3 regions of the Rhizobium sp. CG4 genome follow, and region 1 is predicted to be linked to each of the others. Evidence: predicted binding sites of a transcription regulator. Region 1 holds the regulator's gene; each other region holds the start of a gene.
What was found. The regulator LexA, encoded in region 1, represses DNA repair genes until DNA is damaged. The targets are predictions, from matches to a motif close to TGTTCNNNNTGTGTTCNG.

Region 1 (10,780 bases):
CCGGTGACTTGAAGGTCTTGTGGCGCGGGCAACGGGCCGACCAGCTTGGTTGAGGCATCGGTGCATTTCGATTCGCCCTTGAAGCAAACCAGAACCAGCCCCTTCTGACGCGCTAGTTCCGGTGTCAGATAACCTTTGGCATATTCCGCCGAGTTGCCATCCACAATCAGCGGTGCGTAACGCGAGTAGAAGGACGTGCCATCAGCCAGACCACGGCTGCCCGCGACATAAAAGCCCTTGGCACCGCCACTTTCCGCCAGCCATAGCTCATCGATGCGGTCGGACACGGCCTCCAGGGGCACATTGCGGAATGATTCAAACTCACCGTAGTTACGGTCCACCATGGCGATGACAGGCCCAGAAGCGCTCATGCCCAGCAGGTAGATGACGGCAACTGTCACGGCGCGTCCGATATTGCGCTGCAGCCACTGCTGCGGCACCAGAAGCGCAATCAGCACGGCAATTGGCGTGAAGATCGGCAGTACCCAGACGGCGCTCAGTTCTGCCTGCGCGGCAAAGCCCAGAATGATCGTCAGGATGAATGGCAGGATGCTGAAGGCCAGCAGCGCGCGACCCTGAACGCTGTCTCGCAGGCGGGCAATATTGGCAGGCTGAAAGGCCGGGCCCTTTTCGCTTTTGTCATGACGCACCAAAAGCGCAACCAGCAGAGCGCCAATCGTATAAAGCGGCACGCCCACCACGAATTTCAGCGCCTTGGTGAAAATGTGCAGCCATTCGCCATCACCCTGCTCTGCGGCATAAACGATGGGCAGGAAATCATGCTCGAACAGCCAAAGGACATGGCCGGCAATGGTGACGAAAAACACCACCAGCACGGTGAGACCGAAGGTGGACAGCAGCGCCGCACGGGCCTGCTTGTCGAAAGATGCATGCAGGAACAGCGCCAGCAGAACGACACCGGAGTGATATTTGGTCAGCATGGCCGCAGTGGCCAACAGGCCAATCATCACGGCATCAACAATCCGGCGTCCTTCAAGGCCGCGCAGATAGAATACGAACAGCCAGGCCCAGATTGGCGTCATTGCCGAATTGGCATTGTATTTGATGGCCAGGAACGACAGTGGCGGCATCAGCATGGCGCAAATGACCGCCATCAACTGCACATTGCCATCACCAAAGCGGGCAGCAATGCGCCAGACGGCAGCAAAAGTCAGACCGCAATTGACGGCGGAAAACAGGAAATAGGCCCAGTTCTCATGTGGGAAAACGGCAAACCATGCGGCCGTGGTCCAGCCGAAGAATGGCGGATGTTTGTATGTGCCCCACTGCCACAGCGCGCCCCAGGCGTAGTTTTCAACCATGTCGCCATATTGGTCGAGGTTGAGCTTGGAGAATGCGGCATGCATGGTCAGCGCCAGAACGAACAGCAGAATGACGCCGACAATCGAGGCCGTCTTTCCCTGAGCAAACGCAATTTTGTCCGAACGTTCCATGGCCGATTTCCCAACAGCACGCCCTGCTTCAAGCGGCTTGATTTCATAACTTCACAAGGTCGAAGTCCCGATAGCACAACCAAAGGGGACAAGCATTACGCAGTTGTGCATTCCTGCGCTTTTACGCAGAAAATCAAGGCTGGATTAGGTGCGAAAATCCGGCAACCAGTGACGCATCTCTGAAATCATCACGCCATGCCATGAATGCAAAAAAGCCGCCCCGAAGGGCGGCTTTTTCAAAATCAACTTCGCAGCGATTAGCGCGAGTAGAATTCGACCACGAGGTGTGGTTCCATGACGACTGGGTATGGAACGTCAGACAGAGCTGGTACGCGAGCAAAGGTCGCAACCATCTTGTTGTGATCAACTTCGATGTAGTCAGGAACGTCACGCTCCGCGAGCGAAACAGCTTCCAGAACAACGGTCAGCTGCTTGGACTTCTGACGAACTTCAACAACGTCGCCTGGCTTGCAACGGTAAGAACCAACGTTAACGCGAACGCCATTAACCGTGACGTGGCCATGGTTGATGAACTGACGCGATGCGAAAACGGTTGGAACGAACTTTGCGCGGTATACGATCGCGTCCAGACGGGACTCGAGCAGACCGATCAGGTTCTCGGAAGTGTCACCCTTGCGACGGTTAGCTTCGTCGTAGGTTGCGCGGAACTGCTTTTCACGCAGTTCACCGTAGTAGCCCTTGAGCTTCTGCTTGGCGCGCAGCTGCGTGCCGAAGTCGCTCATCTTGCCCTTGCGGCGCTGACCGTGCTGGCCAGGACCGTATTCGCGGCGGTTTACTGGGGACTTAGGACGACCCCAGATGTTTTCGCCCATGCGGCGGTCAATTTTATACTTAGACGATTCGCGCTTGCTCATCGTATTTCCTTCTCAACATATTATACCGGTTTGTTGCCAAACCGGATTAAGGAAACACGCCCTCCTCTGAGTTCTGTTGATGAACTCTGACAGGTCTCTCACATTTGCGAATGGAGAAGCCACGGGACATGTCGGTGATGTTGACTACCGAACGTCAGTTATTAAAACTGCAAGGCAGTCAACGAAACACACCGGGCTTTGCGGCCCGGCGTTGATGGGGCTTCTAGGTGGCCTTCATAAAATTGTCAACGAGAAAAAAATTGCATCCCGCCCTTGAAAGCGCATTTTCCTGCACTATTTCGTTTGTCGTGATCAGGACTCGGGCCCCTCTGGCGTATTACCGGACAATACGTGATGTCGAGTCTCTTTAGGTTGGGGCCCACGTTTATTTCTGTCACACGTTCCCCAGCCATATAGCCAACCTGTCCGGCAAAGGTTGACTGATGGACTTTCTGTTCTCGGATTTTCTCGGCACCCCCACATGGATGTGGGCGGTCTTCATTTCTCTCGTTCTTGGCCTTTTGGCACTGGACCTTGGTGTTCTGCATAAGAATTCCAAGGAAATCGGCATTCGCGAAAGCTTGCTGATGTCCGCTTTCTATATTGTCATCGGTTTGTCCTTCGGTGGCTGGATCTGGTACCAGTCGGGCCAGCAGCCTGCCATGGAATATATCACCGGCTTCGTGGTGGAAAAAAGTCTGGCGATGGACAACATCTTCATCATCGCCATGATCTTCTCCTATTTCGCCATTCCGCGCCAATACCAGCACCGCGTGCTGCTGTGGGGTATTCTGGGTGTGATCGTGCTGCGTGGCATCATGATTGCCGCTGGCGCTGCCATCGTCGAAAACTTCCACTGGGTGCTGTACCTCTTTGCGGCCTTCCTGGTGTTTACCGGCCTCAAGATGCTGTTTTCGGCCGATCATGATGAGAACGATCTCGACAACAACCGCATCCTGAAGTTTCTCAAGCGCCACCTGCCGCTGACAAACCGCCTCCATGGCGAAAAGTTCTTCGTCAAGGAAACCGACGAGAAGACCGGCAAGCTGAAAACCTTTGTCACCCCGCTGTTTCTGGCGCTGGTGATGGTGGAAATTGCCGACCTGATCTTTGCGGTTGATTCGATCCCGGCGATCTTTGCGATCACCACCGACCCGTTCATTGTCTATACGTCGAACATTTTCGCGATCCTTGGCCTGCGTGCACTCTACTTTGCGCTGGCAGCCCTGATCCACCGCTTCGCCTATCTCAAATATGCGCTGGCTGCGGTTCTGGTGTTCGTTGGCTCGAAAATCTTCGTGGCTGACATGCTGGGTCTGGCAAAAATCCCGCCTGCCGTCTCGCTTGGCGTGACCGTCGCAATTCTGGTGACCGGTGTTGTCGGTTCGCTGTTTGCCACACGCAAGCAAGCAAAGGCTGTCGAATAATGTCGCGCTTCACAACATCCCGAAACTCCACCATCCTCGGCGCCACGCCGAGGATGGGCACCACCAGATGGCCGGTAACATCAGTCCATGTCTGCGATTTCAGCACGATGATTCTCGGACGTGATCCGAGAATGAACAACGGCAGATGGTCGGGACGCACCCGACCATAAGATAGAATAACGGCTTTAAAAAACAGCAGCCTTATTCGGCTGCCAGCGTCGCCTCATCATCAGCCGCATCCGCATCACCGGGTGCGGTTTTTGCATCAAGGTCCGGAAATGCCACGATACGCTTGCCGGAGAAATCGGCATGCACCACGACCAGCTCCTTCTCCTCGAAATAACCGAGCAGACGGCGTGCACGGCGTGCAGAATGCGTGCCATAGGCGCGAGCAATACGGGCATCAGATGGGCAAGGCTCCTCGCCCAGCGCGGCTTTAACCAGCATCAGGAATACGCCCTGCAGATCGTCGGAGACGTTTTTCGACAGATCGAGTGCCGTTTGCCAGCTTTCACTTGCCGCCATTTCGGCATCAACGCCGGAACGGGTAATTGCCACCTGACGGCGGAATTCCGACAGCGCCATCGGCGTGCCGGGAATGCGGCGCATGCGGGCACGCACCAGAAAGTCCTGATAGAGCACCGCATCGGTGCGATAGGCCGATTGCGGATCATCCAGAATTTCGTAGAGAACGCCTGAAATCTTCTCTTCGCGCTCTTCCGGCGTCATGTCCGAGGCGCTGCTGCGCTGCGGCTGTTCGGAGGCTGGCGTTATCGCGGCTGGTGTCGAGCGGGACAGCTCGGCCAGAATGTCTGTTGTCGGGCGCGGTGCCGGTGGCGTGCGGCGCACAGGCGCGCGCGTAAATTCTTCCGGGTCCGGCGTGAAGATCAGGTCTTCCACGTCCTGCGGCGCATCGGGCAGCGGCATCAGCTTGGGCGATGACGACCGAGCCGAGGTTTCCACAGCACCAATCACGATAGGCAGTGGGCGGCGCGACAGAGCCGGGCCAAGCGCCACGAAATTACCACGCTGCAAATCGCGGAACATTTCCGCCTGACGGCGGTCCATGCCGAGCAGGTCGGCTGCGCGTGCCATGTCGATATCAAGGAAAGTACGGCCCATCAGGAAGTTGGAGGCTTCCGCCGCCACGTTCTTGGCAAGTTTTGCCAGACGCTGCGTGGCGATAACGCCGGCCAGACCGCGCTTACGACCACGACACATCAGGTTGGTCATGGCGCCAAGCGATGCCTTGCGGGCATCTTCGGTTACTTCACCAGCCACGGACGGCGCAAACATCTGCGCTTCGTCGACCACCACCAACACCGGGTACCAGTATTCACGGTCGGCATCGAACATGCCGTTGAGGAATGCAGCTGCGGCCCGCATCTGCTGTTCGACATCAAGACCTTCAAGCGTCAGGACGCAGGATACGCGGTGTTGGCGAATACGGTTGGCAATACCGGCCAACTCACCCTCTGTGCGCTCGCCATCTACAACGATATGACCGAACTTGTCAGCCAGCGTCACGAAGTCCCCTTCAGGGTCAATAATGACCTGCTGAACCCAGGGGGCGGATTGTTCCAGAAGCCTGCGCAGCAGATGCGACTTTCCGGAACCGGAATTGCCTTGCACCAGCAGACGCGTGGCGAGCAATTCCTCAATGTCGAGTTTGGCAGCCTGCCCACCCGATAGCGTTCCCATGTCGATGCCGACCTGCAATGCCCTAAAACCTTATACTGTCAAAATTGATGTTGAATGCCGACTCCGAACGAGCAGCGAACCCTCCCCATAACAGAGATTTCAACGCAATGCTTCCTCGTGAAGGTAAAAATGCACAGGGAATATGCGCTGCCAACCCAATCTGGTGGAGAGAATCAAACGAACCGAATCACAGCGCCTTACGATATCAGATTGATAATCATGCCGGTTGGTCGGCTAACGGGCGGTGTTGCGAGCCTCAGCTTTCTGACGGATCGTTTTGTGATGAATTGACGTGAAATCGTTTAAAAAACAGCGTGATAGGCAGCGATTACACGTCTTGGCTGTTTTGAAAGAAAATTCACCGGGGCGGCGATTACGAAATATTAAAGCCTTGCGGAACACATATGGAACATATAGTGTATGTTCTGCATTTGTTTCGATTTTCATCAACGGTTGGGGTGCGACTTCATGCTCACACGCAAACAGCAGGAACTGCTTCTTTTCATTCACGAAAGAATGAAGGAATCCGGTGTTCCTCCCTCATTTGATGAGATGAAGGATGCGCTTGATCTCGCGTCCAAATCCGGCATTCACCGGTTGATCACAGCGCTTGAAGAACGTGGCTTCATTCGCCGCCTGCCAAACCGGGCACGCGCACTGGAAGTCATCAAACTTCCTGAAGCCTATTCGCCAAGCCTCAAACCACAGCGTGGCTTCTCACCAAGTGTGATCGAAGGCAGCCTTGGCAAACCAAAACCGGTTGTCGCCCCTGCTCCGACCCCCGCCCCTGTCAGCGCCAATGATGGCGGCAGCTCGGTATCGGTGCCGATGATGGGACGGATCGCGGCCGGTGTCCCGATCTCCGCCATCCAGAACAACACACATGATGTGTCCGTGCCGGCTGACATGCTGGGTTCTGGTGAACATTACGCACTGGAAGTGCGCGGTGACTCGATGATCGATGCCGGCATCTTTGACGGCGACACGGTCATCATCCGCAACGCCAAGACCGCCAACCCCGGTGATATCATCGTGGCGCTGGTCGATGATGAAGAAGCGACCTTGAAGCGTTTTCGTCGCAAGGGTGCATCGATTGCGCTTGAGGCGGCAAACCCGGCCTATGAAACCCGTATTTTTGGACCTGACCGCGTCAAGATCCAGGGCAAGCTGGTTGGCCTGATCCGCAGATACCACTAAGCGGTCATCAGCAGACCCATATCACTGCCAGGTGACGCGCCAGCGCGTCATCGCTACTGTCGCCGGAAAACACCCGACACAACTGGCCTTCAACTCACTTTAGCCTAGCGACGGTCCAGCAGTTGCGAGACATGTTCTGGCACTTCCGTTTCAAATGTCCTGCTGCGCCAGTTATAATAACGATGCATGGTCCATGGACGGTAGGAACCATAAATGGCAGCCGTCATCCTCTCGATCGGCAAATGCTGGTTTGCGGCGGTTGTTGCCTCAGTTGAAAATGTGATCTCCAGCGAACCGGTGCGCCGCAATGTCTGGGCACTGAGTAAAAAGGCGCCGGAGCGGCAGGTTTCAAATGATGTGGGACGCGTGGTGATAACCACAGAACCGATGTCGCAAGCGAGACCAAGATATCTGTTATCCAGCACGGAAATCACCACCTGCCCCTTCGCTGATCTGGCGATGCACCAGCTGTCGCGGCGGCAGGTAAAGGCATCGGTTGCATTTGTAACGGCGGCAGACATCACCTGCCTTTCAGCCTGAATGATGTGTTCGTCCAGCATCGGCCGTCGTGATCGTGGTGGCGCGGCATCAGTATTGCCAGTCGTTTTGTCATTGGCATCGTCAGGCGATGGTTCTGGGGCTGGCAGTTCCGGCAGCATGTTTGGCCGAATATATTTGTCAGGTAAGAACAAAGCCCGCGCCCATTGGTCATAGATAAAGCCGGATGGGCGTTGGCTGGTGCTGGCAACCTGATCCTTGCCAACCAGTGCCATCAGTTTCCCGTCCTCAAAAACCACCAGATCGGGATTGTCCTGTTGCCGTGACAGCACAAACAACCCAAGGACTGCCAGCAGGAACACAGCACTTACCCAGGCAAGTCGGGTGCGAAACAGTGTCAGCACCAATAGGCCAAGCGTTCCGGCGCCCAGAAACCATTGATGCTGTCGTCCGACCCCGGCATCGCCTCCCCATGAGGCGACATAGGTGGCAATATCAATTGTCATCGCCATGCCGTAACCCATGACGGTCAGAAACGGACCATCCAGCCCAAAGGGCATCAGTAACATGGCGATCAAGGCAAAGGGCATGACGATGAAAGACATCACCGGCATGGCGGCGAGATTTGCCGCCAGTCCATAGGTGGTGACACGGTGAAAATGCTCCATCGAATAGATGGCCGTGGATACCCCACCAATCAGCGAGGTCACGACAATACCGGCGCAGAAGCTGCCAAGGATGGAAGCACCCTTGAGGGCGATCGGCATATTACTTGGCCGGAAGGTTGCGCTGTCTTGTGCGGCGCGCCGCCGTGTCCAGAAACCATACGCGGCGACCAGCGCAATGGTTGCGGCAAAGGACATCTGGAAACTTGGCCCCATGACCTCTGACGGCGAAACGCAGATAATAATGATGGCGGAAATGGCAACATTTCTGAGGCTGATCGAGGGACGGTCAAACAGCACGGCGATCAGCATGATCGACATCATCAGCCAAGCCCGTTCGGCCGACACTGCAAATCCTGAAATCAGGTAGTAGGCGAGCGTCATGACAAGGGCGGCAAAGGCAGCGATCTTCTTGACCGGCCGCCTCTCGGCAAAACCCGGAAAACAGCTGAGTGCCGTGCGCAAGCCAACGAAGAATATGCCCGATGCCAGCGCCATGTTGAGGCCCGAAATGGCAACGATATGGGCAAGGCCGGACACACGCAGTGCTTCCATGGTGGTTTCTGATATCGCCCGCCGTTCATCGGTTATGATCGAGGCGGCAAAAGCGCCGGCGTCGCCGCCGATCGTGCTGCGGATGCGCTCGGCAATGGCGCTGCGCAATTGATAAAGTCCTGTATCAGTCACGCTGAGCCAGTGGCCGCGTTCCGCAATGCGGCGTTTGATCGCCTCACTCACCGCAGGCTGTGGCGCTCCATAAAAGAAACCGGTTGCACCTATGCCATTAAAATAGCCGGAAAAGGCAAAGTCATTCAGACCAGGCAAGGCCGGTCCTGAGGGTGGAGACAGGCGTGCGCGGCCGGTAACGCCCTGCCCGATTTCTATCGGTTGATGGCGACTTCTTGATAGTGCCGTGATCTTCTGCGGCGGGCGCGACAGTAGAGGGTTTTCAGTTCCGGTGACCGATATGATGTAGCGCCAGTAACCGCGCGCATCCACCTCGCGTCGCTCGACAACACCTGACACGACTGTGGTGACCGGCGTATCAATAATGACGGTATCCTGCCGCCAAGTTTGCAATTGCGCCAGCAGCATGCCTGCCAGACACAGCGCAACAAGGTTAAGCAATCCTGCCAGTTTTGCCGCGCGGTACCGCAGGGTGACCGCAAGTGTGCCGGCTAAACAAAAGCCGCCAGCAAGCAGGTAGGGTGACGGTGTCTGAAGGCTTGAAAACCAGATGATGGCACCGACTGCCAGAAAAACCGGAATACAAAGAAAGCCGTGGCCATAAGCCTTTTCGATGTCCAACATGCGCGACAGCGACGATATCCGGCCGGATAAATTCCCTGCCGTTGCAGACTGTTCATAAACCTCTGCTACCCCGCCCTGATACCGTTGCAGAGCAAAGGAATCACCCTCACCGGGGAGATCCAGTCTCAACGGTTCCTGCTGTCGCAATTCTTGCGATGGTCTTACAGTCAAACCCGCAGCTCCCCCGCCGGACAGGGGGTAATTTGCAACCGGCACAACAACAATGCAACCACTTATATTTTAAGGAAGCATTGACCTAATATGAAACAGTGAAACGCCAAAAGCCTAGTTTTTGGCACAAGTTGATACCGCAACGCACAATTTGCCTTTTGGATAGCTTGGCATATGGCGCAGGATCAGATAGCTATCCTGAACGCTTAACGCCTAGATGCCTCACGGCATCCAAAACGCATGTTCTCGGAGGATTATGATGACGGAAAAAAGCGCTTCTATTACGCTCGGCGACAAGACAGTAGAACTTCCCATTCGAGAGGGAGCGATAGGCCCAGACGTCATCGACATCGCTGCTTTGTACAAGCACACCGGCAATTTCACCTATGATCCCGGCTTCACATCGACTGCATCTTGCGAATCCAAGATCACCTATATCGATGGTGACGAAGGCGTCCTTCTGCACCGTGGTTACCCGATCGAGCAGCTTGCCGAAAAGGGCGATTTCCTTGAAACCTGCTACCTGCTTCTGTACGGCGACCTGCCAACAGCAGAACAGAAAAAGGATTTCGACAACCGCGTAACGCGCCACACCATGGTGCATGAACAGATGACGAAGTTCTTCAGCGGTTACCGTCGTGACGCACATCCGATGGCCGTGATGGTTGGCACCGTTGGTGCCCTGTCTGCCTTCTACCACGACTCGACCGACATTACCGATCCGCACCAGCGCATGGTCGCAAGCCTTCGCATGATCGCCAAGATGCCGACAATCGCGGCAATGGCTTACAAGTATCACGTTGGCCAGCCATTTGTTTACCCGAAGAACGACCTCGACTACGCGTCGAACTTCCTCAACATGTGCTTTGCCGTTCCATGCGAAGAGTACAAGGTGAACCCGGTTCTGGCCCGCGCCATGGACCGTATCTTCATCCTGCATGCTGACCATGAGCAGAACGCTTCGACCTCGACTGTTCGCTTGGCTGGTTCTTCCGGTGCAAACCCGTTCGCCTGTATTGCAGCTGGTATTGCCTGCCTTTGGGGCCCTGCCCATGGCGGCGCCAACGAAGCAGCGCTCAACATGCTCAACGAAATCGGCTCTGTTGACCGTATTCCTGAGTATATTGCCCGCGCCAAGGACAAGAACGATCCGTTCCGCCTGATGGGCTTTGGTCACCGCGTGTACAAGAACTACGACCCGCGCGCCAAGATCATGCAGAAGACCATGTATGAAGTGCTCGAAGCAACGGGCAACGGCGACGACCCAATCATGCAGGTTGCTCTTGAGCTTGAAAAGATCGCCCTTTCCGATCCGTACTTCGTTGAAAAGAAGCTGTACCCGAACGTCGACTTCTACTCCGGCATCACGCTGAAGGCTCTCGGCTTCCCCACAACCATGTTCACGGTTCTGTTTGCTCTGGCACGTACCGTTGGCTGGATTGCCCAGTGGAACGAAATGATCGAAGATCCGCAGCAGCGTA
Region 2 (10,780 bases), 800 kb from region 1:
TGCTGATGGCATCTCTGCCCGCTTCAAATTGCGGTTTGATCAGCAGCACTGCGTGGGCGCCAGCTTCGGCAAGCTCCAGCGCAGGCGCAAGCGCCAGCTTTAGCGAGATAAAGGAAACGTCCGAGACAATAAACGTCACCGGCCGGTCGAAAATATCTTCCGCTGTCAGGTAACGCGCATTGAGCCCTTCGATGTTGGTCACCGAAGGGTTCTGTTCAATGCGGGCGTGCATCTGGCCATGGCCGACATCGATTGACGTTACATGGGATGCACCGCGCTCAAGAAGGACTTCGGTAAAGCCGCCGGTCGACGCACCGACATCGAGGCATTCCTGGCCACGCGGATCGAGTTTGAAATGGTCGAGTGCAGCCACGAGTTTCAGCGCTGCTCGCGAGACATAGTCCTGCGCAGGGTCTGCGGTTCTGATGGCCACGTTGGCTGCAAACATCGCAGCCGGTTTGGTGACCACCTGCAAGTTGACGCTGACCGTGCCACGTTCAATGGCATCGCGTGCCCGCGAACGGCTGCTGAACAAACCAAGTGCCACCAGCAACTGGTCTAGGCGTTGTGTTTCTGTTGAGTGAGACATGGGAAGTGTCAATGACTGCGGTCTGCCCTGAACGCAAGCCTTTTGTCGAGGCGAGCACCGATCTGACAACCATATGGCGGTGATGGGCATCATCTTTGCAACGCAAATGGTTTGTTCTGACCTATAATTTTGCTGCACACGCGAAATCCGGGCGCTTTTGCGCGGCCGATTAAGTGATTTTAAACGCGCTATCTGCAAGGTGCGATTGGCTGGCTGCCTTTAATCCCGCCGATTTGCCATGAGGGCATTTTCTAAAAATCCATGTTGCGACACCGGGGTTCTTGAGCGTCGGGCATGGTGCTGTTGATACATCAACTGTTCCGGAAAGAGCATTCAATGTCCTTGAAGAATTTCTCGATCAATTTGAAACTGATCATAACCTTCGTCGCCTTGATGGGGGTCTGTCTCGTGGCGTCTGCCGTGGTTTTCTGGCAGACACTTGATACGAAGCGTATTTCCGAAGAACAGTTCAGAACTGACAAGATCGTCGAGTCGGTGGATGCGGCGCTCGCAGCAATGCTTGAGCAGGCCGTCAACCAGCGCGGATTCCTGCTGTTCCGCAGCGACAGCACATACAATGACGTATTCGCCAACCGCGAATTGATGCTGAACAAGCTCAATGAAGCCCGCACTTATGCAGCCGGCATGCCAGAGATCATTAAATCGATCGATGCGATGGAAGCATCGGCGACGGTGTTCCACACGCAGCTTGCCGAGCCACAGATTGCTGCGCGCAAGACGACGGAAGCGCCGATTTCCGAGATCATTGAAATTGGCCGTAACCAGGCCAAGGGTCAGCTGGATGGCTTCCGCACCAATGCGACGACCATCAAATCGCAGCTTGCTGAATTATCTGCATCACACTATGCGGCACAGGACGCCGCACAGTTTAACCTGCAGATGGCGCTTCTTGGCGGCGGTGCAGTTGCTGGCGTGATTGCCATTGCCCTGATCCTGCTTCTGGCACGCGCTATTGCAACGCCAATCGTGCAGATGACGGAATCGATGAGCCGCCTTGCACAGGGTGACAACACTGTCGAAGTGCCGGCTCTCGACCACAAGGACGAAGTCGGTAAAATGGCGCAGGCCGTTCTGGTCTTCAAACAGGCGGGTATCGAAAAGCTGCGTCTCGCCGACGAGACGGAAAGAATGCGTCTTTCGTCGGACGATGAACGTCGCCGCAACGAAGCTGAAAAGGCCCGCGAGGACGCTGAGAACAACGTCGCAGTTGAAGAACTGGCAAATGGCCTGACGGCTCTTTCCAACGGCAATGTCGCCTATCGTATTGAAAAGCAGTTCGCCCCGCGCCTGGACTCGCTTAGAAACGATTTCAACAATTCGCTTGAAAAGCTGCAGCAGACGCTGCGCTCGGTTGGCGAAAATGCATCCGCCATCAACGCTGGCGCTGCTGAAATGTTGTCCTCTGCCGATGACCTTTCCCGACGTACTGAACAACAGGCTGCATCGATCGAACAGACGGCCGCTGCTCTGGAAGAAGTTACAACGACAGTTCGCGATTCTGCCCGTGGTGCGGAAGAAGCAGGCAACCTCGTACAGCGTACCCGTGAAGGTGCCGAAAAGTCTGGCGTGGTGGTGCGTAATGCCGTCAAAGCCATGAAGGAAATTGAAAAGTCTTCGGGTGAAATAGGCAACATCATCGGTGTTATCGATGACATTGCCTTCCAGACCAACCTTCTGGCGCTGAACGCCGGTGTTGAAGCGGCGCGTGCTGGTGAAGCAGGCAAGGGCTTTGCGGTTGTTGCGCAGGAAGTTCGTGAACTGGCGCAGCGTTCCGCCAATGCTGCAAAGGAAATCAAGTCGCTGATCACCGCTTCGAGCCAGCAGGTCGAAAACGGTGTGAACCTCGTTGATGAAACTGGCAAGGCGCTGGAAAAGATCGTCTCCGACGTCGCTGAAATCAGCACGCATGTCAGCGCCATTGTCGTTGCCGCTCGCGAGCAGTCCACTGGCCTTCAGGAAATCAACACGGCCGTCAATGCCATGGACCAGGGCACGCAGCAGAATGCTGCCATGGTCGAACAGCAGACGGCAGCCAGCCATTCACTGGCCCGTGAAGCCGAAGGCCTGAACACGTTGCTTGGCCAGTTCAATATCGGTGCGGTCAACCGCGTTGCTGCGATGGGAACATCATCCCACCGCCAGTCGTCTTCGGCGCGTCCATCGGTTCAACCGGCTGTCAGAAAAACAGTGACGAGCCGTGGCCCGATTGCCGCGACTGAAACGTCGCGTCCGGCTGCGTCACCAGCCCGTTCCCTGGGACAGACACTGGCACGTGCCTTTAATGCCAAACCGGCAGAAAGCACAGCCAAAGCCGCTGAGCAGGATTGGACAGAATTCTGATAAGCGGTTCCTAAAAGCGCTGTAGGCAATCACTTACAGCCTCATGGTTTCCATACGAAGATCCGAAAACGTCGTGCGTCCAACTGGAGGCACGGCGTATATGCTTTCAAGCAGCTGTGCCAAACCCCCGCTCGGTGTTGCGCACTGCCTGCCTGGAGATGGGAACATGTCTGCAACACCGGGTGTGACGTCCCGTTTGCTGCGAAATCAACTTATCAAATCAGGAGGGTTGATCTTTGCGCTAAAGCACGTTGCGGGGGCATTCTGCCCCTCGCAAACGATGTGCCTCCATGTCATCCATGCGATGATGGAGGGATAGGACGCCTGAGTTAACCGGCGTAACCCGTACCCGGCTGTGCCTGGCCCAGTGCCTTGAACACAGTGTTGACGATGCCAGCGCGGTCAAGCCCGGCATTGGCATACATGGTTTCCGGCTTGGCCTGTTCAACCCACTGGTCTGGCAATGTTAGAGTGCGAACCTTGAGGCCCGTATCCAGGAGACCGGCACTGGCCATGAAATGCAGCACATGGGCACCGAACCCACCCGCAGAACCTTCTTCAATGGTAAGCAGGACTTCATGATGGCTGGCAAGTTGGCGGATAAGGTCGAGATCCAGCGGCTTGGCAAATCGTGCATCGGCAACCGTTGTCGAAAGTCCGGCGGCGTCAAGATCTTCCGCCGCCATCAGGCATTCGGCAAGCCGTGTCCCAAATGACAGGATGGCAACCTTACTGCCCTGCTTGATGACACGGCCTTTGCCAATTTCAAGGATTTCACCACGGGCAGGCATTTCAATGCCAACACCTTCACCACGCGGATAACGAAAGGAAATAGGACCGCCGTCATAGGCGGCAGCTGTGCGCACCATATGTTTGAGTTCGGCTTCATCAGCGGCTGCCATGACCACCATGCCGGGCAGGGTAGCCAGGAATGTGGTGTCGAAAGAACCGGCATGGGTTGGGCCATCGGCACCAACAAACCCGGCGCGGTCGATGGGGAAGCGCACAGGCAAGCCCTGAATGGCAACGTCATGGACGACTTGGTCGTAACCACGCTGCAGGAATGTCGAATAAAGCGCGCAGAACGGCTTGTAACCATCCGCAGCAAGTCCGGCTGCAAATGTAACGGCGTGCTGTTCGGCAATACCGACATCAAAGGTCCGCGACGGAAAGAGATCGGACAGCTTGTCGAGGCCAGTGCCGTTTGGCATGGCCGCGGTAACGCCAACGATCTTTTCGTCAAGCGTCGCTTCCTGCACCAGCGCTTCAGCAAATACGCTGGTGTAGCTCGGTGCATTGGGCTTGGCCTTGGCCTGCGCACCAGTAATGACGTCGAACTTGTTGACGCCGTGGTATTTGTCGGCCGCAGCTTCGGCAGGGGCGTAGCCCTTGCCCTTTTGTGTCACCACGTGAATGAGTACAGGCCCTTGCTGGTTGTCGCGCACATTGCGCAGCACTGGCAGCAGATGGTCAAAGGAATGACCGTCAATCGGGCCGATATGGTAGAAACCAAGCTCTTCAAACAGCGTGCCGCCAGTTACATAACCGCGGGCATGAGTGACGGCGCGTGTAATGGCGCGGTCGATGGTCTTGCCCAGATAGGCGGTCAGCTTCTTGCCGAAATCACGGATGCCCATATAGGTGCGGCCAGACGCCAGACGCGCCAGATAGGCGCTCATCGCACCGGTTGGCGGTGCAATAGACATGTCGTTGTCGTTCAGAATAACGATAAGGCGCGCATCGAGTGCACCGGCATTGTTCAGCGCCTCAAAGGCCATGCCGGCAGACATTGAGCCGTCACCGATGACAGCAATGACCTTGCGGTCGCTTTTGTCGAGTTCGGCTGCCACAGCCATGCCCAGACCGGCAGAAATCGACGTGGACGAGTGACCTGCACCAAAGTCGTCATATTGGCTTTCGGCCCGACGGGTAAAACCAGAAAGACCGTCTTCCTGACGCAGCGTGCGAATACGGTCACGACGTCCGGTCAGGATCTTGTGCGGATAACACTGGTGCCCGACGTCGAAGATAAGCCGATCTTCAGGCGTGTTGAAAACCTTATGGATAGCGATGGTCAGCTCAACCACACCAAGGCCAGCACCGAGGTGGCCACCGGTACGGGAGACAGCATCGATCATTTCATCGCGAAGTTCCCGTGCCAGTTGGGGCAGGTCGCGGTCTTCAATCGTTTTCAGATCGGATGGAAACTGCACCCGGTCAAGCAATGGTGTTTCTGGCAATACGGTCAATCGTCCGGCCTTTATTCAGATGGCTCCAGCAGCAGATAAATTATCGCAAATCCATGTATTGCGAAATTCTGTCTGAGCAATTGGTCCACTTCTACAAAATGTCAACCTTGCGGCAAAGGAACAAACTCTTCTTCATCACCCGGAACAATGTCAAACCGGGCGGTTCTCCACTCTTCCTTGGCCTGTTCAATACGTTCTTTTGATGAAGAAACGAAATTCCACCATATATATCGTTTGGAATTGAGGGCAGCCCCGCCAAACAGCATGATATGACAGCCTGTCTGTCCGCCCTTCAGCGTTATATTGTCGCCGGGGCGAAACACCAGCAACTGATCAGCGGCAAAAATATCGCCAGCGACATCCAGAGAGCCGGAAAGAATGTAGATTGCCCGCTCTTCATGCATCGCGTCGAACGGGAATGTGACGCCGGGCTCGAGGCTGATATCAGCGTAGAGTGTATCGGAATAGGTTGTAACCGGCGAAACTAGCCCACCCATCGAACCAACCACTACACGGCCGCGTACACCTTTGACATCAATATCAGGCATATGTTCACGCCCGGTATGGGCAAAGGCCGGTGCCATTTCTTCCAGATGGTCGGGCAGGGCCAGCCAGGTTTGCAGGCCGGACATCGAAAGCGGATGCCCGCGCAGGTTCTCCGGTGTGCGCTCCGAATGAACAATGCCACGACCGGCCGTCATCAGATTGATATCGCCGGGGCGAATGACAAGTTCGGTCCCCAAGCTATCGCGATGTTTGATCTCGCCGTCAAACAGATAGGTGACAGTCGAGAGGCCGATATGCGGGTGTGGCTTCACATCCAGCGCTTCACCGGCTTTCAAAATGGCAGGGCCCATACGGTCAAAAAAGATGAATGGCCCGACAAGGCGTCTCTGGCGGGTGGGCAGTGCCCGGCGCACTGCAAAACCGCCAATATCACTCGAGCGTGGAATGATCAGGTTTTCGATCGCGTCGCAACTGAATGCATCACCGGCGGCAGGATCGTTCCCGGGAAAAAAGGACATCGTGTATTTTCCTTCTTATTCGCCGGCAAACTAGCACAGATGAACGAAATTGGCAGAGCACGTCTTGTGAACAGCGTGTACTGTTTTTGAACGGATCAACTTAAAGCGGAAATCCACCTGAACGACTTATTCGCCGTCGAGCGGCTCAACACCCTGTGGTGCACCATTCCGATCAAGGCGGATTTTTTCGATGCGCTTTTCTGCGGCGGTCAGCAGGTTTTCGCAATGCTTTTTCAGGGCTTCGCCGCGTTCGTAAATCTTGATGGAATCATCAAGTGCAACATCACCACGTTCAAGACGGGCCACGATGCTTTCCAGTTCCGCGACAGCTTTCTCGAAAGAGTAGCTGCTAACATCGGTTGCGCTGGTCGTGTCCGTCATATTCAACCCTTCATCATTCTCAAAATATGCATGGCCGCCGATTCCGCCAGCCCTTCCAGATCATAACCACCTTCAAGCAGGCTGACGACCCGGTTCTGACAATATTTGTCCGCCATCTCCAGAAGTCGGCCCGTTGCCCAGTCGAAGTCATCACCAACCAGATTGATATGCGCCAGCGGATCGCGGTAATGGGCATCAAAGCCGGCAGAGATGATAATCAGGTCCGGCGAAAAATCGGAGATCGCTGGCAAGATGCGGGATTTGAACGCCTCACGGAAATGATCGCTGCCGGTGTTGGGAGACAGAGGCGCATTGACCACGTTGTTCTTCACGCCGGTTTCGTTCTTGTCACCGCTCCACGGATAAAGTGGCATCTGGTGCGTGGAGCAGAACAGCACGGAGGTATCTTCCCAAAAGATATCCTGTGTGCCGTTGCCATGGTGAACGTCCCAATCGACAATGGCCACGCGTTCAGCACCATGCACTTTCTGTGCGTGGCGTGCGGCGATAGCGGCATTGTTGAACAGGCAAAAGCCCATGGCTTTTGACGTCTCGGCATGATGGCCGGGAGGGCGCGATGCCACAAACACGTTATCGGCGGCGCCGGAAAATACATCATCCACCGCCGCCATAGCCGCGCCAATGCCGGTTAAGGCAGCCTGCAGGCTTTTCGGCGAAGCATAGGTGTCGGCCTCGAGACGGTTGATACGGCCTTCCTCTTCCGGAATTTCCCGCATCACGCTCAGAAGATGTTCTTCCGGATGTGCCAGAAGCACTGCATCCTCATTGGCCTGCGGCGCCTGCTTGCGCTCGAGGCCGCCGAAATTCGGGTGCTCCAGCGCAATATTGAGCGACCGTAACCGATCGGGGCGCTCAGGGTGCCCCTCCGGTGTCAGGTGTTCAAGAAAAATGGGATGCTCATAAAGACGTGTGGCCATGGTCTATCCAGGTGTCTTTTCGAAAAAAAAGGATCGGATGTGGGGATTACGGTCAGGCGCGATGCGGCAAAAGCGGATAACCCGCCAGAACTGCACGCCCTGCAAGTGCCGCCAGAACAGCCTTGAGAACGTCACCTGGAATGAAGGCCAGCGAACCAAGGAAAGCTTTTTCCAGACCCGTGCCGGCCGCGTAACCCAGATAAGGCACACCGAAAGCATAAAGCACCACAACACCGCCGGTGACGCTGGCAATGAAGAAACCAACGCCTTGGACCAGACCGGACTGCTGACGATTGACCAGTTTCTCCGAGAGGTAACCGGTGACGAAGGCAGCAAAAATCCAGCCGATCAGATAACCGGTTGTCGGCGTGTTGAAAATCGACAGACCTCCGCGACCGCCCGACAGCACCGGCAGGCCGATGGCGGCAATCAGGATCGTCAACAACACGGCCAGCGTGCCACGTTTTGCGCCAAGCACGACACCGGCCAGCATCACACCGAGAGACTGCGCCGTAATTGGAACGGGGATAATGGCGACCGGAATTGGCGGCAGCAATCCAAGCGCAATAATGATCGCTGAAAACAACGCAATAAGAACGAGGTCACGGGTCTTCATGGGTTTAGTCTCCCCTCAAAATATCAGGAGATGAGGTTTGGCCTCTGAAACCGCGCGCGTCAATGGCGTCGGCAATCGCATCCGCATCCTTCAACGTCATAATAATCAGCGGAACAAGGATTGTGTGCAATTTCGCCCGTATCCCGCGTGCCCGATGGGCGTCCTGCAACAACTCATAGCGGTGAACGACGTCTGGTACGAAACGAATAACCAGCCCAACCGCAAGGCCGATGTCGGCAGCCTTGGCCAGTCCCAGTTTTTCCAGGGGACGGATGGCTAGCGTGATTTCGTCCATGAACTGCGAGATACTGACACTTGCCGTTATCGCGGTTGCCAAGAGCGTTAGCGCAGTTAGACGAAAAAGGGCAATGGTGGCTTCCAGCGGTGAGGCAAACACGAAGCTAAACAAGGCGATTACCGTAATCGTCAGCATGACCGGCCGCAGACGCGATAGGGTTTCTTTCAAGCCCAGATGTGCCTGCCACAATACGCCACCACCGACCATTAGCCCGACGGCCAAGAGAAAGGGATGGCGCGTCATGAAAAGTGCAATGCTGAACAGGGCAAGCGAAATCAGTTTGACGCGTGGCGACAAACGGTAAAGCCAGCCGGTTCCCTCAACGTGCAGGCTTCTCATGACAAAGCCAATTCGCGGTAGAGGCTGATGGCATTAGCGGGTGACGTATCGCCGTGCAGACTACCCTGATTGAATACCAGCACACGATCGAAAGTTTCCAGCAGGGCAAGGTCATGGGTGATGACAATCAAGTCCTGCTCCAGCCCAGCCATTGTTTTTTCCACGAGCGCACGGTTCTTCAGATCAAGCTGGTTGGTCGGTTCATCCATGATCAGGATTCGTGGGCCGGTTACCGTCAATGCGGCCAGAGCCACCAGCTGCAACTCGCCACCGGAAATCTCATGGGCGCGACGGTTTGCCAGATGTTCGATGCCAAGACGTTGCAAAACGGCTTCAACTGCGGCATCCAACGCCGCCTTGCTCAGTCCGCGGTTTTTCAACCCGAAAGCAATGTCATCGCGAATAACGGGCAGAATGATCTGGTTTTGCGGGTTCTGGAAGATAAAGCCGACCTGCCGCAAAACGGCGACATCATCCTTGACGGTGTCAAGCCCATTGACCGTGACCGTGCCGCTGGTTGGTTTGGTCAATCCGTTGATCATGCGGGCAAAGGTGGTTTTGCCGGAACCATTCAACCCGATAATACCGATACGGTGTTCGTTTAGCGTCAGGCTCAGAGGGTGAAGGGCAGTGCGGTTTTCAAACCGTGCGCCCGCCTGGTTAAAGCAGATGTCCAACCGCCACGTCTCCTGAAATACGATCATTCTTGTTCAAGCTTACGCGGAACGTTTGGAGCATCAGAACGGACCTGTAAAGGGTTCAGCAGTGGCGATCATTAAGAACAAAAAAAGAACATTGATTTTCAGATTTTATCGCACTAACGTTTCGACCATGGCGATTGAGATTGAAAATCAGATGGCACGACGGTTGTTTCTGGCAAAGCAGGGGCTTTGTGCCGCACCTGCACGTGCCATGGACAAACAGGGCCTGTTGCAGCTTGTCGATAATATCGGCTTCGTTCAGGTGGACAGTATCGCCACCGTCGAGCGCGCGCATCATCAGATCATCTTTTCACGCAACCGCACCTACAAACCCAAACATCTGACCGAACTTCTGGAAAAGGATCGGTTGCTGTTTGAGCACTGGACGCATGATGCCTCCATTCTGCCGTCTCGATTTTTTCCCTACTGGAAGCACCGTTTCCGCCGCCGCGAACCGGGTATGATTGAGCGTTGGACCAGATGGCAGGGCGAGGGGTTCCGTCAGGCTGTTGACGAAACCTATGCACGGATTGTGGAAAACGGTCCGGTCATGTCACGTGACGTGAAGGCCGAGGATCATAAGTCGGGCGGTTGGTGGAACTGGCATCCTTCCAAAACCGCCTTGGAGTTTCTGTGGCATACCGGCAAACTGTCGATTTCTCGCCGGGTGAACTTCCAGAAGGTTTATGATTTGACGGAACGGGTATTGCACCCTGATCACCACCAATTGGATGTCGAACACGAGGCGTTTCTTGACTGGGCCTGCCGCGAGGCACTGAAACGGCTTGGTTTTGCAACCACGGGAGAAATCGCTGCCTTCTGGGATATCGTAACACCGCAGGAAGCTAAGGCCTGGGTTGACAGCCACCGCGATGAATTGACCGATGTGACACTCGCATCAGCCGATGGCAAAAAACTGCGCGCCTGCGTCGCCTTCCGTGACATTGAGGATGATTTGCAGGCAGTGCCTGAGCCGCCAAGTGGCATTCGTGTCCTCAGCCCCTTCGACCCGTTGCTGCGCGACCGCGCTCGGGCGGAACGACTGTTTGGCTTTTTCTATCGTATCGAAGTGTTCGTTCCCGAACCCAAACGGCAATACGGTTATTACGTGTTTCCGTTGCTGGAAAAGGACCAGATGATCGGCCGCATCGATATGAAGGCGGATCGCAAGCGCGGAACGCTGGACGTAAAGCGCTTGTGGCTGGAGCCGGGTGTACGCGGTTCTGCCGGGCGTTTTGACAGGCTGGATGCCGAACTTAAACGGCTGGCGCGGTTTACCGGTG
Region 3 (10,780 bases), on a different contig from region 1:
GCAACGCTTCGACGTCAGTCACGTCGAAGGGCTCCGGCGCGCCTATGGAAACAAGCGCAAACGCCAGAGCAGTGACATGCAGAATAGCAGATGTGGTCAGACTGCCCTTCATAGCGCGCTTCAATTATCCTGTTTCTGCTGCGTAACGAGACCGATGTTCTTGAAACCGGCGGCCTGAATGCGCGCCATCACATCTGCCACGATACCGTATGCGGCGACGGAATCTGCGCGCACGAAAATGCGCTCATTGTAGCCGGTGGTGGAAATAGCCTGCAACTTATCGGCCACCTCAGCAGCTTCGATCGGAGTTTCCTGCAAATGGATCTGGCCATTGGCATTGACCGAAATGGTGATCGGCTGCGTTTCGGAATTGAGAGCATTCGCCGAGGTCTGTGGCAAATCGACTGGCACGCCGACCGTCATCATCGGTGCAGCCACCATGAAGATGATAAGCAGCACCAGCATGACGTCGACCAGCGGTGTCACGTTGATTTCACTGATGGCGCCCTTGCGGCGACCGCCGCGACCGCGCCGACCACCGGAACCGGCGCTATTGCCACCTGCTGACATACCCATAGCGTCTACTCCACAAATTACCGTATGCGATTACTGTGCGGCCTGGCGGGGCTGCAGTTTCTCATCAATCTGACGGGACAGGATGGCGGAAAACTCGTCCGCGAAACCTTCCATACGTGCAGAAAGCTTACCTGCATCCGCCGTGAACTTGTTGTAGGCGATAACCGCAGGAATAGCGGCAACAAGGCCGATCGCGGTTGCCAAAAGCGCCTCGGCAATACCGGGAGCAACAACAGCCAGGTTGGTGGACTTGGAACCGGCAATCGCCTGGAACGAGGTCATGATACCAACAACCGTACCAAACAGACCGATGAACGGACCTGCAGAACCGATGGTCGCCAATGATCCGAGCTTTGATTCCAGCTGTTCGCTTTCACGGGCCATGGTCACGTCCATTGCGCGGTCAATACGCATTTGAAGGCCGATGGGTGAACGCGCGCCACGTTCGAAGGATTTCTTCCATTCGCGCATCGCCGCGACGAAAATAGCGGCAAGGCCACCATTCTGGCGCTCTGCGAGCGTTCTGTAGAGTTCTTCAAGTGACTGGCCGGACCAGAAGACCTGTTCGAACTGGTCGAACTGCTTCTTCGCCTTGCCGAAGCTCACATATTTGTCGATGACGATTGCCCACGTCCAAACGGACGCAGCCAAAAGACCAATCATGACCACCTTGACGATGAAGCCCGCCTGCATGAACAGTGCCCAGAGACTTACGTCATGTGTCGCTGCTGCCAAACCTGCCTGTTCCATAAATACTCAATCCCCGAATCCAAACGCCCGGCACGAGACCGGGCGGTTTCAAGTGTGCGCTCATGGCCGAAGAACGGCACCTGACCGTTAACCCCGTTGCGCAAGCCCCGTTATTTGCCATTGCGCCTTCCTTGCCTGTAAATTTGGTTAAAGGAAGGCGTGCAGCGCACAAATAGCGATCGTGAAAGTAAGACTACATTATGGTTAAGAGAGTGTTACACTTTCGCTACCATCAGAAAAGAACGCTGGCTTTTATCACGTTTATTTGAGAAATTTCTCGCTGATGGTCTCTGGCAGGCGCCTCGGCCGCCCTTTGGCGTTGATCACCGCAATAATAACCTTGGCTGCGACAAGCAGAGTTTCGCCGCGCAAAATCTCCTGAGTGAGCACCATTTTCGCCCCGCCCGCCTTTTCGGTGCGCGTTATGATGGTCAATACGTCATCCATTCGCGCCGGCGTTTTGAAGTCGATTTCCATACGATGGACGACGAAAACCAAACCCTCTTCATCAGCCGTCAGCAGTGCGCTTTGTTCGCAACCCAGGCACCGCAGATAGTCGGTGCGGCCGCGCTCAAGGAAATGCAGGTATCTGGCATGATAGACCAGACCGGAGAAATCCGTGTCTTCGTAATAGACCCGTTGCGTCAAGCGGTGGCCATGTTCAATGAGTTCACCGGAAAGTGAAAAAAGCTGGTCGGTCATGATGTGACGTCCGTCCCGATTAGGAAACTAATTGCTTCAGATGAAAACCGGCAGATACCACAACAGCTGGAACGAAAGAAAGCGTGATGCCAACTCCATTCAAAACTCTGTGAACACGACTTTCAGAGATGACCGGCCACATCCAGATCGCCATCCCGCCACACAAGATGTTTGACCGTCGTTGGAAGATCTTCGATTTCGTCGGCAATGAAATAGGGAGGAATATCGAGTGCTTTCAAGGCGTCACGCGTCGCCGGCACCCAGCGAAATTCCAGCTCGTTTTTGCCATCTTGCACCCGATGAATGATATCACTGGGGTGGAATGGAAAGCTCTCAGGCAGTTCCATTAAGTAATAAAAGCCGAGTTCGTGCCAATGTTTTTCTTCATAATGGAAGAAGTTTTCAACGGCCCAGAGCAAGCGACCGACCTGGACTTCAGCACCCAGCTCTTCCACCATTTCGCGGGCAAGCGTCTCTGCAGAGGTTTCCCCCATTTCGGCTCGACCTCCCGGAAATGTCCAGAATGTTTCGTGCGTCGCACGGTGCACCAGCACATGCCCATCGCGAAAAGCCAGTCCGGCAATCCGCATCTGGAAAATACGCTTTGGTTTGAATTTCATGCGGATGCGCATGTCTTGTGTCATAAAAATGATCCTGCCTGCATAAGCCGTTTTTCATCCAGCCCTAACGCTACGACTTCGTCCTGGCGAAATTTCGCGTCGTCGGCAACAATGAATTCATCCAATTGCGGTGGCTTGACACTTGTACCAGCCAACATTGCATGCACCTGGCCACGATGATGTGTCTGATGTTGAAAGAGGTGCTGCAAAACGTCGTCAAACCGTTCACGCTGAATACGCTGCTGACGGTGAATGAGGACCTCGGAGGAGAGCTCCTCAGCAGTGAGATCATCAGTAAGCGTGACGAGAACCTTGTCCAAAGCGTCTTGCTCAATGGCCAAGTCGTCAATGTTCATGTAGGGTTCGGGGTCAGCCCATGCAGCGGGGCCCAAACTCCCACCCTGCAACGCATCGATATAAAATCGGTCGACAACGAGGATGTGATTGAGTGTCGACCGAATGGACGGGAAGAAGGAAACCCGCGGCGCCTCAAATTCTCCCGGCGGCAACTGCCGACAGGCCTGATGTAGACGGTAATTGGCCAGCGCATTGTTAAAGGCAAGTTTACGAAAGCCGCGGACAGGATCGTAAATGCTCATGGTCTCTCCTTCAAACGAGCCTCAGTCATCCTCCAGTGTCAGGCGGAACTGCGCCGCCTCCATATCCTTCGGTGGCTGCAGCCCCAGATGTTTCCATGCCGTTGCCGTCAACACGCGGCCGCGTGGCGTGCGCTGAATGAACCCCTGCTGGATCATATAGGGCTCGATAATATCCTCAATGGCATCACGTGGTTCTGACAATCCGGCGGCAATTGTTTCAATACCGACTGGGCCACCACCAAAGTTGACGGCAATCATTGTCAGATAACGCATGTCGAGCTGGTCGAGCCCCATATTGTCAACCAGAAGACGGGTCAGCGCCTGATCGGCGATTTCCCGCGTAACAGCTTCCGCCTTGGCAACCTCTGCAAAGTCACGCACTCGCCGCAACAAGCGGCCGGCAATACGTGGCGTACCACGTGCACGACGGGCAATTTCGCGGGCACCTTCATCGGTCATGCCGAGGCCCATCAATCGTGCACCACGACGAACGATCAGTTCCAGCTCTTCGACCGTATAAAAGGACAGACGAACCGGAATACCAAAGCGGTCACGCAATGGCGTGGTCAGCAGACCAAGTCTGGTGGTCGCGGCAACGAGCGTAAACTTGGACAGGTCAATCTTGACCGAACGCGCAGCCGGCCCTTCACCGATAATCAGATCGAGCTGAAAATCTTCCATCGCCGGATAAAGGATTTCTTCGACGGCCGGGTTCAATCGGTGGATTTCGTCGATGAACAGAACGTCGCGTTCTTCCAGATTGGTCAGCAAGGCGGCAAGATCACCGGCCTTGGCAATCACCGGACCGGATGTCGAACGGAAATTGACGCCCAGTTCCTTGGCCATGATCTGCGCGAGTGTCGTTTTGCCAAGGCCGGGTGGTCCCACGAACAATACGTGGTCCAAAGCCTCACCACGGTTCTTGGCAGCCTCGATAAAGATCTTCAGATTGGCGCGCGCCTCAGCCTGCCCGGTAAACTCGTCGAGCGATTGCGGGCGTAAGGTTGTGTCGATATCCTCGCCACGCTTGTCCGCCGATATCAGTCTTGTGGCATCGCTCATTCAGCGCATTCCATCTTCATTACAGAGAATAGACGGCACCGGGTCAAAACAGATGCCTTTGATGTTGTTCTTTTGCCTTACCGGGACAGTTCCTTCAACCCGAGGCGAATAAGCTTGGCGCTGTCGGCGTCTTCACCGCCATTTTTGAGCGCCGCCGCCACCGCATTGGCAGCCTGATCACGCGAATAACCCAGATTGGTCAAAGCCGATACGGCATCGGCAACTGGTGCAGGCGCTGCCCCCTCACCCAGTTCCTGTTTCAGACCGATCGAACCGGATGCCTCACCGGCAAAGGCAGGCGCCTTGTTGCGAAGCTCGGTCATGATGCGAATGGCGACCTTCGGCCCAACACCAGGTGCACGGGACACCACGGTCCTATCCTGCAGCGCAATGGCATTGGCCAGTTCCGAAGGTGACAGCGTCGACAACACAGCAAGTGCCACCTTGGAGCCTACCCCCTGCACGCTTTGCAGCAGGTTGAACCATTCCCGCTCCAGCGCAGACATGAAGCCGAACAGCTTCAACTGGTCTTCGCGTACATAAGTCTCGATGAACAGCACAATGGCTTCACCCACCGAGCCAAGCCTGGACAGTGTGCGCGCTGAGCAATGCGCGACGTAACAGACACCATGCACGTCAACGAGGACGTAGTCGTCGCCGATTTCTTCAATTGTGCCCTTGAGTTTACCGATCATGACAACGCCCGTTTAAACAGTGAAAAATATCAACCCGCCGCCAGCGCGCGACGCATGCGGTCGCCACCGCGATTATGTGCGTGGCAAATGGCAATGGCCAGGGCATCCGCCGCATCGTTACCCTTGAACTCAGCTTTTGGCATCAGGATTTTCAGCATCATGTGAATTTGCTGTTTGTCACCATGTCCGACACCGATCACAGATTTCTTGACGGCATTCGGCGCATATTCGGAGACGGGCAACCCGGCGCGTGCGGGAACGAGCATAGCAATACCACGCGCCTGTCCCAGTTTCAGCGTCGCCACAGCGTCCTTGTTTACGAAGGTCTGTTCAACCGCCGCCTCATCCGGTGTGTAGGAATGCACCACCTCGGCAAGTCCGTCATGCAACTGGCAAAGGCGCGAAGCCAGATCCATATCGCCGTCAGAAGTCACTGTGCCCGAGGCGACGAAACGCAGGCTGTTGCCCAGTGTTTCGATAATCCCCCACCCCGTGCGGCGAAGGCCGGGGTCTATTCCTATGATGCGAATCGTCTGTTGCATGGTCTCACTCTATCGTCAGCAACAAATACCTGCCAGCGAGAAGTGAACAAAACGACAACATTGATAAATTTGCACTGCAGCATTTACCAACACTTAAATTCCTGTCCGCATGCTGCGCATCAAAAATAGAGGGGAATTCCGGGCACCGCCTGTCGTTCCAAACAAAACAAGAAGCATAAACTTCACTTGGCACTGGCAACCCTGTGGCCTGTTGGTCTGCGGTTGTTCCAGACAGGCATAGGCTCGTATTGATGTTAAACAGGTTTCATTCAATCTCATCAAAAGTGCTGGTCATTTTTCTGGCACTGATGTTCGTCTCCATCTCGCTCATGACCCTGCTGGCTTACCGAAGCAGCAGTAGCGTTCTACAAGAGCAGGCCCAGAACGCCATGGAAAGTGTGCTGACGTTCCGTGGCGACATGCTGAAAGAGCGGTTGGAGCAACTGCAAAACCAGGCCGATTCCATCGCAAAAATCGAAGCCCTACAGATGGCCGTGGTTTCTATGCGTAGTGGCTGGGGAACGGTCCAGAAAAACTCCGGAGATGCCAAGGCTGAATTGAAACGGGTATTCATCTCGGAGAATCACAACCCTGCGGATCAGCGCGAAAAGCTGATCAAACCTGAAAATCCGAGTGGCTTTTATTACTCCACCCACGAAAAAACCCAGACTGACATTGCCACCTACCTGAAAGGCACACCTTTCAACGATATCCTTTTTGCCGACACATCAGGCACCGTCTATTACTCCTATAAAAAAGACGCGTCCTTCGCGGAAAACACCACGGATGCGGCCTGGAAGGATACCGGATTGGGAGTCGCCTTTGCGCGTGCGGCCGAAAACGCCAGCAAAGCGGTTGGTGACATCGCAGCCTCCAGCTTCTCCGGCTGGAAGGTAGAACAGGCAACCGGTCAATCCGATATTTATTTTGCCGTACCCGTCATGAAGTTCGAAGCCTTCAAGGGTGTCGTCCTTTTCCGTGTTCACAGCGATGTTTTCGTACAGTTGCTTGCAAAAGGTATTGCACCGGCAAGTTCTGAACAGTCTGCCGTTTTGTCTGCTGACGGCTCGGCAATCGGCCTTGATCAGAGCAAGCTGACCAATCTCGATCCTGCACCGTTTACCTTCCAGTCCAAGGCAATGGCTGAAAAGGGTATGACGGTCGCCGAAATCCAACGCGGCAACGCCAAGGCCAACGCCTATGCGCGGCCGTTCGAGTTTAATGGCCAGACCTATCTTGCCGTTGAAAGCATCCTGCAAAGCGAACTGGATGCTGGGTCGTTCTCCATTGCCAGCGCTTTGGCGGTCATCGGCATATGTGTACTGATCGCCATGTGCCTAATCACGGCCGTATTCTCCAGACGACTTTTTGCACCGCTGTCGAAACTCGCCAACCTCACGCGCGATGTTGCCAATGGTAACCTGCAAACCGAAATCACCGCGCAGGACAGAAAAGACGAAATTGGCACCATGGCCAAGGCGCTCGGCAGTTTCCGGGAAAAGCTGATCCAGCAACGCGAATTGGAAGACACCACGTCCCGCACCCGTGCCGAAGCCGAGGAAAGCCGGCGGCAGAACCTGGCGGAACGTGAGGCTGAGGCCGCAACATTGCAAATGGTTGTCCACTCTCTTGATCAGGGGCTGGACCGCCTTGCCAAGTGTGACCTCTCCTACCGTATTGAAAAGCCCTTTCCACAGGAGCTTGAAAGCCTGCGGCTGAACTTCAATCAGGCCTTGGCAACCCTCAGCGACACCTTGCACTCAATCGGCGGCAATTCGCAGGCTGTGCGCAGTGGTTCGGAAGAAATGCGCGTTGGATCAGACCAGTTGGCCGAACGCACGGAACGACAGGCCGCTTCGATTACGCAAACGGCAAGTGCCATCAACGCCATCACCGATGCCGTCAAACACCAGATCGCGCGCGCCGAGCAGGCAAGCAAGATAGCCAAGGATGCCAACGCCGAAACGCAATCCTCCGGCAAGATCATGGGGCAGACGATAGCGGCCATGGAAGCCATTCAAGCCTCGTCACGACAGATCAACCAGATCATCGGCGTGATCGATGAAATTGCCTTTCAAACCAATCTTCTTGCGCTAAATGCCGGTGTGGAAGCCGCCCGTGCTGGCGAAGCAGGCAAAGGCTTTGCCGTGGTAGCCCAGGAGGTGCGTGAATTGGCGCAACGCTCTGCCACCGCAGCCAAGGAGATCACGGCTCTCCTCAAGAAGTCGACCGACGAAGTCTCAAGCGGTGTTTCACTGGTGGAACAGGCCAGCAATTCGCTTTCCGGCATCGGCAGCCATGTTGAAACCATCAACAGCCGCATCCACGACATCATGGAATCCACGCGCGAAGAGGCAACCACACTGCTTGAAATCAACCGGGCTGTTTCCAGTCTTGATTCCATGACGCAGCAAAATGCCGCCATGGTGGAAGAAACCACAGCTGCCATTCACAATCTTGCAACGGAGGCCGGAGAAATGGACAGCAAGCTCAGCCAATTCGTGCTGGCACCTGCGACCGATCCATTCGCTGGCAGCCACAGCCAACATTTGCGACGCGCCGGATAAAGTGGGTTCACCGCTCTGACCAGAAACCGGATTGGGGCTTCAATCGAAGCCCCAATTTTTTTGATCCTTCATACAATTACGCTTTCACACTCTGGCAATAGTGTCCACGCACCTTACATCCTGCACAACAACAATTCGCATATGCAGGAGCCGCCGATGATCCCATTTTCAATTCTAGATCTTTCCCCCATCGGCGAGGGAGAAACGGCAAGCGATGCCTTGCGCAACTCCCGTCATCTGGCCATCAAGGCCGAAGAACTCGGCTACAAACGGATATGGCTGGCCGAACACCATGGCATGCCGGGCATTGCCAGTGCCGCAACATCGCTGGTTATCTCGCATGTCGGCGCGGCAACATCGCGCATCCGCATCGGCTCTGGCGGCATCATGTTGCCGAACCACTCGCCGCTGGTCATTGCAGAACAGTTCGGCACACTTGCAGCGCTTTATCCTGATCGCGTTGATCTGGGCCTTGGCCGTGCACCGGGTACCGACATGCGCACCGCACGTGCCCTGCGTCGCAACATGGACAATGGCGTAGACACCTTCCCGCACGACATCATTGAATTACAGCGCTATCTCGGACCAGAACGCGAGGATCAGGCGATCTTTTCCGTGCCCGGCACCGATACCAACGTGCCGATCTGGCTTCTGGGCTCCAGCCTCTACAGCGCCCATTTGGCGGCGGCCCTCGGCCTGCCCTATTCCTTCGCGTCACACTTTGCGCCTGACATGTTGATGGACGCAATCGCCATTTATCGTGAACGCTTCCAGCCATCGGCAACACTCGACAAACCCTATGTCATGGTGGGTGTCATGGCATCTGCGGCCGATACTGATGAGGAGGCGAAATATCACTTCACCTCGGCGCAACAGCAATTCATCAATCTGCGCCGTAATGTCCGCAAACGTTTTCCAAGGCCAGTGGCCGATATGGATGAGTTGTGGAATGAAATGGAGCGCATCAATGTCGATCACACATTGCAATACGCAATGGTCGGCTCGCCGCAAACTGTCCACCGTCAGCTTGAAGAATTCCTTCGGGTGACCGCTGCCGATGAATTGATTATCTCCACCCCGATCCACGATGTGGATGCCCGACTGCGATCGATCGAAGTGTTTGCCGGGCTGGACGGCCTGTTTTCAAAATCTTGACGAAACAAAAAAAGCCCCAGACGAACCGGGGCTTTTTTTAAAAATTCTGATTGCGAAAAAATCAGGCCGAAAGCTTGGCCAGAATTTCTTCTGACACTTCGAAGTTCGAATAAACGCTTTGAACGTCATCATCGTCTTCAAGGTTGCCGATAAGCTTCATCAGCGACTCGGCCTTGTCTTCGTCAACAGGAACCGTGTTCTGTGGCTTCCAGATTGACTTGACGCTTTCAGCTTCGCCGAGCACGCCTTCCAGCGCCTTGGAAACTTCGTTCATCGCTTCGAAACCGCAGATGATCGTGTGACCATCTTCAGTGGTTTCAACATCGTCAGCGCCAGCTTCGATAGCAGCTTCCATCACCTTGTCAGCATCGCCAACCGATGCCTTGTAGGTGATTTCGCCAACGCGGTCGAAGGAGAAGGACACCGAACCGGTTTCGCCGAGCGCGCCGCCAGCCTTGGTGAAGATCGAACGAACATTCGATGCCGTGCGGTTACGATTGTCCGTCAGAGCTTCAACAATGACAGCCGTGCCGCCTGGGCCGTAACCTTCGTAGCGAACATAATCGTAGTTCTCAGCATCAGCGCCCGATGCCTTTTTGATGGCGCGGTCGATGTTGTCTTTCGGCATCGACTGGGCCTTGGCGTTCTGAACGGCCAGACGCAAAGCAGCGTTCATGGTCGGATCTGGCAGACCGGTCTTGGCCGCGACGGTAATTTCACGGGCGAGCTTGGAAAATATCTTCGAACGAATCGAATCCTGTTTTCCTTTGCGATGCATGATGTTTTTGAACTGTGAATGGCCAGCCATGGCACCCCTGATCCGATAATTTGTTTGGAATGCGGCCTTATAAGTGTGAAGCGCCTTTCATTCAAGCCTGTTGGCAAATTGAAATGCCATCCCGCACTGGAACGGAACGCAATGTTCGTTCGTTTTCTGACCGGAAACACAAAAATGCGGCATTAACGCCCATTTGGGAAAAGGCAGAAAGGACAACAGAATGGTAAGTCTTAGCGAAGCTCGTGAGGCACCGGCCCAACAGCTGTGGGACGAGATCAACTCCGTTCACGCTGGCATGCTCGGTCTAGAGGGTCTTCACGCGCATATGCAGCCAATGGCACCCCATGCCGACCCGAAAACAAATACGATCTGGTTTTTTACCAAAACCAATACGGATTTGGTCAACCAACTTAAACCGGGCTCGAGAGCGCATTTTTGTCTCGTTGGCAAAGACCACGACTACCACGCCTGCCTTTCAGGGAAGCTCGAACAGCGCAAGGATCTTAGCAAGATAGACGAATATTGGAATTCTGTTGTCGCGGCCTGGTATGAACACGGCAAGGAAGATCCGGAACTCACCATGCTGGCCATGCACATTGATGACGCAGATATCTGGGCATCGACTGACAGCACGTTGAAATTCGGCTGGGAAATCGCCAAAGCTAATTTGACCGATAACAAAATGCCAGATGTCGGCGTTCGCCAGCATCTTGCATTTGCATGACAAGACGCAG

Region 2: HGO37_RS10075 (energy-coupling factor ABC transporter ATP-binding protein) is a predicted target of LexA. The motif match lies at 9,574-9,591, and genes of this name have one in related genera.
Region 3: ruvC (crossover junction endodeoxyribonuclease RuvC) is a predicted target of LexA. The motif match lies at 5,589-5,606, and genes of this name have one in related genera.

What each region holds. Positions count from the first base shown of each region.
Region 1 is NZ_JABAEG010000002.1:216,235-227,014, forward strand. It holds gene HGO37_RS06215 (glycosyltransferase family 39 protein) at 1-1,454, opposite strand, end outside; gene rpsD (30S ribosomal protein S4) at 1,712-2,329, opposite strand; gene HGO37_RS06225 (TerC family protein) at 2,773-3,756, shown strand; gene HGO37_RS06230 (ATP-binding protein) at 3,958-5,475, opposite strand; gene lexA (transcriptional repressor LexA) at 5,926-6,654, shown strand; gene HGO37_RS06240 (ComEC/Rec2 family competence protein) at 6,759-9,257, opposite strand; gene gltA (citrate synthase) at 9,559-10,780, shown strand, end outside.
Region 2 is NZ_JABAEG010000002.1:1,015,676-1,026,455, reverse strand. It holds gene HGO37_RS10115 (TlyA family RNA methyltransferase) at 1-589, opposite strand, end outside; gene HGO37_RS10110 (methyl-accepting chemotaxis protein) at 926-2,950, shown strand; gene dxs (1-deoxy-D-xylulose-5-phosphate synthase) at 3,280-5,199, opposite strand; gene HGO37_RS10100 (pirin family protein) at 5,301-6,224, opposite strand; gene HGO37_RS10095 (exodeoxyribonuclease VII small subunit) at 6,351-6,605, opposite strand; gene HGO37_RS10090 (histone deacetylase family protein) at 6,608-7,543, opposite strand; gene HGO37_RS10085 (biotin transporter BioY) at 7,596-8,159, opposite strand; gene HGO37_RS10080 (CbiQ family ECF transporter T component) at 8,164-8,796, opposite strand; gene HGO37_RS10075 (energy-coupling factor ABC transporter ATP-binding protein) at 8,793-9,473, opposite strand; gene HGO37_RS10070 (winged helix-turn-helix domain-containing protein) at 9,628-10,780, shown strand, end outside.
Region 3 is NZ_JABAEG010000001.1:784,371-795,150, forward strand. It holds gene tolA (cell envelope integrity protein TolA) at 1-112, opposite strand, end outside; gene tolR (protein TolR) at 121-576, opposite strand; gene tolQ (protein TolQ) at 607-1,326, opposite strand; gene ybgC (tol-pal system-associated acyl-CoA thioesterase) at 1,588-2,028, opposite strand; gene HGO37_RS03765 (NUDIX hydrolase) at 2,151-2,672, opposite strand; gene HGO37_RS03770 (DinB family protein) at 2,669-3,247, opposite strand; gene ruvB (Holliday junction branch migration DNA helicase RuvB) at 3,269-4,309, opposite strand; gene ruvA (Holliday junction branch migration protein RuvA) at 4,387-5,004, opposite strand; gene ruvC (crossover junction endodeoxyribonuclease RuvC) at 5,034-5,546, opposite strand; gene HGO37_RS03790 (methyl-accepting chemotaxis protein) at 5,798-8,113, shown strand; gene HGO37_RS03795 (LLM class flavin-dependent oxidoreductase) at 8,270-9,268, shown strand; gene HGO37_RS03800 (YebC/PmpR family DNA-binding transcriptional regulator) at 9,330-10,076, opposite strand; gene HGO37_RS03805 (pyridoxamine 5'-phosphate oxidase family protein) at 10,267-10,770, shown strand.